Regions from separate parts of the Epibacterium sp. HA2-3 genome, predicted to be linked through region 1. Evidence: riboswitches for the same ligand, from Rfam matches in the RefSeq annotation. Region 1 holds a riboswitch; each other region holds the start of a gene.

Evidence for each region. Region 1 has a riboswitch for cobalamin ahead of ACZ1HH_RS15985 (aromatic ring-hydroxylating oxygenase subunit alpha). Riboswitches for the same ligand answer to the same signal wherever they lie in the genome.
Region 2: another riboswitch for cobalamin. It lies ahead of ACZ1HH_RS00870 (hypothetical protein); the one in region 1 lies ahead of ACZ1HH_RS15985 (aromatic ring-hydroxylating oxygenase subunit alpha).
Region 3: another riboswitch for cobalamin. It lies ahead of nrdH (glutaredoxin-like protein NrdH); the one in region 1 lies ahead of ACZ1HH_RS15985 (aromatic ring-hydroxylating oxygenase subunit alpha).
Region 4: another riboswitch for cobalamin. It lies ahead of ACZ1HH_RS10335 (CbtB domain-containing protein); the one in region 1 lies ahead of ACZ1HH_RS15985 (aromatic ring-hydroxylating oxygenase subunit alpha).

Annotation. Positions count from the first base shown of each region.
Region 1 is NZ_JBVFUL020000002.1:311,693-313,882, reverse strand. It holds gene ACZ1HH_RS15990 (C4-dicarboxylate TRAP transporter substrate-binding protein) at 1-669, opposite strand, end outside; cobalamin riboswitch at 933-1,135, shown strand; gene ACZ1HH_RS15985 (aromatic ring-hydroxylating oxygenase subunit alpha) at 1,270-2,190, shown strand, end outside.
Region 2 is NZ_CM172490.1:183,932-186,121, forward strand. It holds gene ACZ1HH_RS00865 (protein-tyrosine phosphatase family protein) at 12-551, shown strand; gene ACZ1HH_RS00870 (hypothetical protein) at 562-1,008, opposite strand; cobalamin riboswitch at 1,133-1,366, opposite strand; RNA gene ffs (signal recognition particle sRNA small type) at 1,527-1,625, opposite strand; gene ACZ1HH_RS00880 (5'-nucleotidase C-terminal domain-containing protein) at 1,696-2,190, opposite strand, start outside.
Region 3 is NZ_CM172490.1:546,357-548,546, reverse strand. It holds gene arsB (ACR3 family arsenite efflux transporter) at 1-227, shown strand, start outside; gene ACZ1HH_RS02640 (GFA family protein) at 254-628, shown strand; cobalamin riboswitch at 873-1,065, shown strand; gene nrdH (glutaredoxin-like protein NrdH) at 1,167-1,388, shown strand; gene nrdI (class Ib ribonucleoside-diphosphate reductase assembly flavoprotein NrdI) at 1,410-1,832, shown strand; gene nrdE (class 1b ribonucleoside-diphosphate reductase subunit alpha) at 1,814-2,190, shown strand, end outside.
Region 4 is NZ_CM172490.1:2,202,941-2,205,130, forward strand. It holds gene cobA (uroporphyrinogen-III C-methyltransferase) at 1-254, shown strand, start outside; gene ACZ1HH_RS10330 (DUF1636 family protein) at 251-634, shown strand; cobalamin riboswitch at 726-939, shown strand; gene ACZ1HH_RS10335 (CbtB domain-containing protein) at 979-1,149, shown strand; gene ACZ1HH_RS10340 (CbtA family protein) at 1,154-1,852, shown strand; gene ACZ1HH_RS10345 (hypothetical protein) at 1,958-2,190, shown strand, end outside.

The DNA.
Region 1 (2,190 bases):
GGTCCACCAGTCAGCGCGGTTGATGGTGCCAAAGCTCAGATGCGCATGTTGTGCGAACGCTACGGTGTCGACCACACCGGATTCCATCGCCTGATAGGCCTCGGTCGCGGTGACGGAGGTCGGAACGGCGCCAACAGCCTTGAAGGCTTCGCCGATACCGCCGGTTGCCCGCACGCGCATGCCTTCGAATTCCGCCAGATCATCACGCACATCACCGGTGCCGACGATATTATATTGCGGCATCGGCGAGGTCATGAGCAGCTTTGCGTTCCACTGCGCCATTTCCTCGGCTGCGGCGGGGTGGTTGTAGACCGCGCTAGAGACCGCAACCTCCTCTTCGAGGTTGGAAATGCCCAGGAAGGGCAATTCAAGAACGGTAATCACGCGGTTTTTGTCGCGGTGATAGCCGGCGCAGAACTGCGCCATCTCAAACGCGCCAATCGAGATCCCGTCGAGATTCTCGCGGTTTTTGGACAGTCCACCATAGCTGATGTTCATGGTGAATTCGCCGTCGGTTTTCTCGGACACCAGTTCAGCGAGCTTTTCGACGTGCTCGGTAAAGGCGCGGCGTTTGCCCCAAACCGAGACATTCCACTCTGTGGCCATGGCTTCTGCCGCAAAGGCAAAGCTCACGGATGCAACAGCGGTAAGTCCCAAGAATTTTTTCATATTTTCCTCCCCAGTCGGATTTTACCGTATTTGTTTATGTGCGGCAGGATCACCAAATTGAGTGGCTTTGCCAACCCCAAACTTCGCGCTGGTTTGGCAAAGCTCCGATGAGCGCGCTCCGGCCTGCGTCTCAGAAATGCGTCGATGGGCCAAAGGTTCAAGAGGCTGCGCGATCCATGCATGTTTTTGCGGATGTGAGGCGGGCTTGTCTCGAACTCAATAAACAACGTCGCAAATTGGAGATCGGGCGCGGCAAATCTCGATACAACTCTGCCCTACGAGGTGCTGTCCGGGCTTTCCGGACGGAGAATTGGGAAGCCGGTGCGATTCCGGCGCTGCCCCCGCAACGGTCATGGGATTCGCGGGCGTAACATCTGCCACTGGGAGGAGGACCCGGGAAGGCGTTGCGCTCCGACCAGCAGGTCACCCCCAGAGCCCGGAAACCAGCCTCGGCAGATATCGTCAACCGCGGGCGGCGGTTTGGGCATCTTGAAAAGGACGCGGGCACCTCCCTCGCGGCCTCACGGGATCCCATTGCCGTTTGCACTCTACCAACAGGGCGAAGGTTCACATATGTGAACTTTGTCACGGAGCCAGGAAATGCACAGCAATATCAACACGCTGATCGCTAACCACCGCGCAGGACATGCACTTGATCAGGCGTTTTATACCGATGCCGAGGTGTTTCAGACCGATCTTCAGGAGATCTTTTACAAAGAATGGCTTTTTGCCATTCCCGCCTGCGAGCTGGACAAGCCAGGGAGCTACGTCACCCATCAGGTTGGCAACTACAATGTCATCATCGTGCGCGGTGCAGACAATGTCATTCGGGCTTTCCACAATGCTTGTCGTCACCGTGGCTCGGTGATCTGCAAGGCGAAGAAAGGCAACAACCCTAAGCTCGTCTGCCCCTATCACCAGTGGACTTATGAACTGGACGGTCGTCTGCTGTGGGCGCGTGATATGGGGCCTGATTTCGAGCCGAGCAAACATGGGCTCAAGACGGTCCACTGCCGTGAGCTTGCTGGGTTGATCTATATTTGTCTCGCCGATGAGGCCCCGGATTTTGAACGGTTTGCCGAGGTCGCCCGCCCCTATCTGGAGGTTCATGACCTCTCGAACGCCAAGGTCGCCCATGAAAGCTCCATCGTGGAGCGCGGCAACTGGAAGCTGGTCTGGGAGAACAACCGCGAGTGCTACCACTGCGGCGGCAATCACCCCGCGCTCTGCCGGACCTTCCCGGATGATCCCTCCGTGACCGGCATCGAAGGTGGCGAGACCCCGAGCAATTTGCAGGCTCATTTCGACCGCTGTGAGCAGGCCGGGATGCCTTCGGGGTTCCACCTCAGCGGTGATGGCCAGTTCCGTGTCGCGCGCATGCCCCTGAAAGAAGGCGCTGAGAGCTACACGATGGACGGCAAGACCGCCGTGCGTCGCTGGCTGGGCCGTGCAGCCTTTGCGGATGCGGGCTCGTTGCTCAAGTTCCACTACCCGACCACTTGGAACCACTTCCTGTCGGAC
Region 2 (2,190 bases), on a different replicon from region 1:
GGGGAGAGTAAATGGTAAGTGCTACGAAATTGCAGCCGCAGCAGGCTGAACCAACTTTGTCGCTACATGCGCTTTCGGTGGGCGATGGGATCCTCGCCCTGAGCCGGGCGCCCGGTGCAGGGGGCGATTATGCCGCCGATCTGCGCCTGATCCACGAATGGCGCCCGTCTATGGTGATCTCGATGACCACGCGCGTCGAGCATGTTATCCTTGGCGTAGAGACTCTGGGCACGGACATTCAGGGGCTTGGCAGCCGCTGGTTTCATATGCCGGTTGAGGATTACCAGACCCCGACAAAGGATCTTGAGGATCATTGGCATCAGGTCAGCGCGCTCGCGCGGCAGGCTTTGTCGGGTGGAGGGCGTGTCCTTGTGCATTGCCGTGGCGGCTGCGGTCGATCCGGCATGGCAGTGCTCCGGCTGATGATCGAAAGCGGCGAGCCGCCGGATGCAGCTCTTGCACGGCTCAGGGCCCTGAGGCCCTGTGCGGTGGAAACGGATGCGCAGATGGCTTGGGCCTATGGCCGCCGTCGCCAAGCGCCGCCAGCATAGGCCGAGCAGCTTAGCTCATCAGACGTGGTCTCTGTGCCCCCTGCGGGTGGCGAATTGAGGGCGCTTGCACGGGCGGACGCGCTGGGCGGGCTTCGCCAAACGCGCGGGGCATGTCTGCGCTGGAGGTGCCATGCGCGCTGCCCCCGTCTGCCGACAACATTGCATCCGCAAATCGGTCCAGCGTCTCTGTTTTGGTCGTGGCCTGCACATCGCAAAACACCCGAATACGGGCATGACTTGCGGCAAATCGCGCCGGGCAGGCTTTCTCACAGCCATCGAGGCGGCTTTCACCACTGATTTCGAAATCGTCTTTCGTAAGCCCGCGGGCGCTGTCGAGCGCTTTTGCCAGCGCCGCCAGCATCCGCTGCGCCGCTGGGCAGGGGCGCCCGAGGTGCAAACATGTTGTTGATACAAACTCATGCGTGCCCGCGTCACGCGTCTCTGTGTGGTCCGTCATTCTCGTGCCCTCCGCACTCGGATCAAGGGGCCGGAGGGATGAGCGGGACATCGGACGGGATCAGGCCCTTCGGGCGCGGAGTGATCAGCCATCAGACCTCCTCCGAGACACCCCGCCCGGCTTCAGGTTTACATTGCCGATGGCAGGTCTCCTGACTTGCGGGTCATCGCGAACCGGCCCTTCCCGACCCTTTTTTGCCGGTTACGACGTTGGGGTCAGTGGCTTTGCCGGGGAACTCGCCGCTCACAGTTGCGGGGGCAGTCACGGACTTGGCGGGACCCAATGGTCCAAAGCCTCACCGTATTCCCTTTTCATCCCACCCCAAACAGAGGCAGGAACCATCTGTCTGGATGCTACGCAGCGGTAAGTCGCCTCGTCAACTGGGATCTTTCTGCGAGCGCGAAATAGGTCAGCGGCGCGGCACAAGACACATGGGATGCGCAAGACAATACGAGGATGTGCAGGTAGGGAACAGGCTCATCAAACACAAAACCCCGCCTAGGGCGGGGTCGTGTGACAAGTGAGAGGCTGGACATCGACCCAAGCGGGGCTCGTTGTGGCTGCTTCCTTCCGGACCTGACCAGGTTGGCGAGGCGCTTGCCCGCGCCAACCTCTCGAATCCCGATATAGGGAAGCCGCGGAAAGATGACAACCCGCTGCCGGTTTGAATACTCGTGTGTCGCGCGCTCAGAGGCGCAGCTTCAGCGCCAGAAACCCAGTGTCGAGCTCTGTTGCGGAGCGGGCCACATTCTCGGGCAATTCATGGAGGTGGCGCCTGGCACCCGGGCCCGTGAGGGCAATCGCATCCACACCCAAGTCCGGGCTGAAGCGCCAGGGCGCCGGAAAGACGGCGGAAAGGTCATGTGCAGAGGCCACATAGGCGCCGACCACATCCCGGATCATCTGCGGCGGCAGGGGCAGACCGGGCGCATCCATAAGCATTCGAAAATTGCCACCGCCGCTGCTGCGGTAGCTGTTGAAGGCGACTGCAAACTGCTGGTCCCCGTGCATGGGGCGGCCATTCCACTGCAGGTTCCTGATCCGCCCCGGCCCTTCATGGAGCCTGCGTCCTTCGGCATCAAACCGCGCGTGCTCTCGAGGGTCGATTTCATACTGCAGGCCGAAAATGACATCAAAGTTGTGCCCCGGACGCGCAGGATCTGCCAGCAGGCGCGCGTCTGC
Region 3 (2,190 bases), on a different replicon from region 1:
GGGTGCCACATCGGATCGCAGCACCCTGCGCGCTGATCGGGACGTCGAATTTCTTTGAACTGGCGGTGGCTGTCGCGATCAGCCTCTTTGGGCTTCACTCCGGGGCGGCGCTCGCAACCGTGGTTGGCGTACTGGTCGAGGTTCCAGTGATGCTGACACTGGTGGCCTTTGCCAATCGCACCCGTGCCAGGTTTGCCTTGACCGGAGCAGACCACCAGGCAAGCTGAGCCCTCATGCGCTGAGGAGGTCCACCATGTCCGAGGTCACTGCAAGCTGCCTGTGCGGCGATATCCGCGTCAGAGCCTCCGGCCCCCCCATCGGTGTCGGCCTGTGTCACTGCATGGATTGTCGCAAGCACCATGGTGCGGTGTTCTGGGCCGCGGCGGTTTACCCGGCTGAGGAGGTCGAAGTATTCGGCCAGACGCAACAATATCAGGGCCGACATTTTTGCCCGAGATGCGGATCATCGGTCTATTCATGCAGCGAAGGTGAGGTAGAACTCCATCTCGGAGCAATGGATCAGCCAAACCAGTTCACGCCGACCTATGAGCTATGGACAGACCGGCGCGAGCACTGGCTCACCCCGCTCGCCAGAGCCCATCAGCACTCTCGCAATCGCGGGGCGTGAGGGCCGGGACGGCGCGCGCCGGAGGCGTCTTTGTATGTAGTATGTCTTGCAGGACACAGCTGCGCGACAATTTCACACGGCCCGTCTGATCCAAGACTGTGGATAAAGATGGGGGTAAGGGTGTGCGAATTTGCCGATCCCCTTACATTGCAGCCACAAAGAAACCGCGGGCGAACACCCTGCCCTGTGGAAAACAAAAATCAACGCGTCCTACACCATATATTGACCATTTCGCGCATCTGCATCAATATCGTGTTGCTTTGGTTCTTTCGAGGCGACTCGCAAGCGAAGAGGGAAACTGGTGAAAATCCGGTGCTGCCCCCGCAACTGTAAGCGGCAAGCCCTGCCCGTGCCACTGACGCATTGCTGCGTTGGGAAGGCGGGAGGGGGCGTTTGAGCCGCGAAGCCAGGAGACCTGCCAGAGCACGACACACGACGACCGCGGCGGTGGGCCCGGACGCGTCATCTGACACCGGAACCGGTGTCGGCTGCCGTGGCCTCTCCGCCCAGAAGGACAACACCTGAGGGGATCTTGCAGATGAGCATCACTGTCTATTCAAAACCTGCCTGCGTGCAGTGCACCGCCACCACCCGCGCTCTTGAGGCGAAAGGGATCTCTTTTGACCTCGTTGATCTGACACAAGATGCCGCTGCTCTGGAAATGGTGCAGGGTCTGGGCTATCGTCAAGCACCCGTGGTGGTCGCTGGCGAAGAGCACTGGGCTGGTTTTCGCCCTGACCTGATCGGCCAGTTGGCATAAAGGTAAAAGGTGACCGGGTAAGTGGTCGGGCTTGTCTATTACTCCTCCCGTTCGGGCAATACGGCCCGTTTGATGGAGCGACTGGGGCTTGAGGCTCTGCGGCTGCCGCAGACGGAGCCTTCCCCCGAGGTAGATGCGCCCTACGTGTTGGTGACGCCAACCTTTGCCGATGGTGAAGGCCGGGGCGCAGTGCCAAAACCGGTCATCAAATTTCTGAATAACAGCCGCAATCGTGCCCTCCTCAGGGGTGTGATTGCCGGAGGCAACCGCAACTTTGGTGACACCTTTGCCCTCGCGGGGGATGTGATCGCCAAGAAATGCAATGTCCCCGTCCTTTACCGCTTTGAGTTGGCGGGAACCGAAACAGACATCGCCCGCATGCGCGCGGGCCTCGCCCGGTTCTGGGCGGCACAGGAGCAGCAGACATGCTTGACGCAAGCGTAACCGCCGATCTCGACTATCACGCGCTGAACGCGATGTTGAACCTCTATGACGACGAGGGCAACATCCAGTTCGACGCCGACCGTATGGCGGCCCGGCAGTATTTCCTGCAACATGTGAACCAGAACACCGTGTTCTTTCACTCGCTGGATGAAAAGCTCGGCTACCTCGTCGAGAAAGGCTATTACGAGCCCGAAGTGCTGGATCAATATTCCCGCAACTTCCACCGCAAGATCTGGGACGCGGCCTACGCCAAGAAGTTCCGCTTCCCGTCCTTCCTCGGGGCGTTCAAATACTACACCTCCTACACGCTCAAGACCCGTGACGGGCAGCGCTATCTCGAGCGCTATGAAGATCGTGT
Region 4 (2,190 bases), on a different replicon from region 1:
CAGACCCCGAGGCCACAACCGTGGTCTACATGGGCAAACGCACCTTTGCGACTTTGCTTGAGCTGCTTCTTGAGGCAGGCCTGCCAGAGACCACACCGGCGCTGGTGGCACTTGGGGTCTCGACCCCCGCCCAAGAGCTGCACCGGGTGACAGTGGCCGCCCTGCCGGACCTCCTGGAGACCATCACCTCCCCCGCGCCAGTGTTGATCCTTTATGGCCCCTTGGCCGACGATGACGCGCTCGTGTCGCAATGACCGCACCGGTGATCTCGCTGTGCCGGACCTGCCAAGATGCCGATCCCGCGCTGCTGCCCCAATTGGCAGCGGCGCTGCGGGAGGCTCATCCAAGGGCCCTGCTGCAATCGGTTGACTGCATGTCGGGTTGTGCACGCCCGCAGACCCTCTCGGTGCGCCAAAGCGGCAAGACGGCCTATCTCTTTGGGGAGATCACAGCAGCGGACCTACCGGATATACTCAGGTTTCTGCGGCTCTACGAGGCAAGCGCCGATGGCACCTTCACGGATGCGCGCCCAATTGGCGAGCTGAGGTTCAAAGCCATCGCGCGCATCCCTGCTCCCCTGCCCGAAACTACTGCCGCGTCACAAACTGGCTCCACCGCCTCTCCCGAGGAGTGAGGCTGCCAGTCAAAGACCACCTGCGTGATAAAATGCCGCGAATGCGCGCTTCAAGGGCGGTTTCATGCTTGACCGATCGCGCGCCCGCGCCGCATTGTCGACGGCATACGGTGTCCCAGAGCGCAAAGCGCCGGGACTGAAACGGGAATGAGGAACGGCGGACCCAATCGCGGCGCCAAAGCCTCAACCGCCCCCGCGACTGTGAGCGGTGAGCGACATTCAGCATCCACTGGCCGCTGGGCCGGGAAGGAGAATGATCGCCGCGACCCGCGAGTCAGGAGACCGGCCGTATGAAACGAGGACAGTGAATGTGTCGTCGGGTGTGACGACACGGAGGACGAATTATGACGACCAAGACGCTCAACACGACCGCTTCTGCCAGCCAGATCATCCCGGTTCTTTTCGCCGTGGTACTGGGTCTGGGGATCATCACCGTGACCGGCCATGTGCAGGCCTCCACCCTGCATGATGCTGCGCATGATGTGCGCCACGCGACCGGCTTCCCCTGCCACTAAGCAGATGTTCGCACGCATTTTGACCGGCGCGTTGTTCGCTGGTGCTGCAGCGGGGCTGATTGCCGCCCTTCTGCAGCTTTTCTTCGTGCAGCCGGTGCTTTTGCATGCCGAACTCTATGAATCGGGCGCGCTTGTGCATTTCGGCGGCGAGACCGTATCCGCCCATCCCGAATTGCCGGGTATCTTTGACGAGCCGATGCGCAATTTGCTCAGCATCCTCTTCACCATGCTGATTTACACTGGCTACGCGCTGATCCTGGTGGCCTTGATGTCGGTTGCGGAGCGGCAAGGCCATGAAATCCGCACCGGACAGGGCCTGCTGTGGGGATTGGCTGGCTTTGTGGCGCTTCACTTTGCGCCCGGTTTTTCGCTCGCACCAGAAGTGCCCGGCGTTGCCGCCGCCGATGTGGGCGCCCGTCAGATCTGGTGGGCCGCCACAGTGGCGAGCGCAGGTGTTGCAATGTGGCTGATCGCTTTTGGCGGTAATCTGGTGGCCTATGTGGTGGCCGCGCTCTTGTTGATGGCGCCGCATGTGATCGGCGCGCCGGAGCCCGAGACCTTTGCCGGTCCGGTGCCCACCGAGATCGGCGCCCTTTTTGCGGCGCGCGCCTTGGGGATCGGCATGGCGGCATGGGCGTTGCTCGGCGTGTTCTGTGCCTATTTCTGGCAGACCGAAGCCGCACATGCGGATGCCAACACTTAGGCGGTCCTCCAGGCTGTCCCCGCTGCGTCATTGCATGCAGCGGGGACAGCCTGCGAGACTGCGCTGCAGCCTCAAATACGTTTACTTTCCGGAGAATGACCTTCCATGTCCCGTTCGCTTGCTCTGTTTGCCATTGGCCTTGTGTTTGGGGGCGGTATCGGATTTCTGACCGCCGCAGGAAACGGCGTCACCCTGGATGGGCATGATCACTCTGATCCTGCGCACCACGGTGGCGGATCCGGCGTGGCCACGCACGACCATTCCGCACTGGTGAATTCCCCCTCTGGTCCAGAGGCGCCCTCGGTCGAGATCCACGTCACGCCCGACGCGATGTCCGG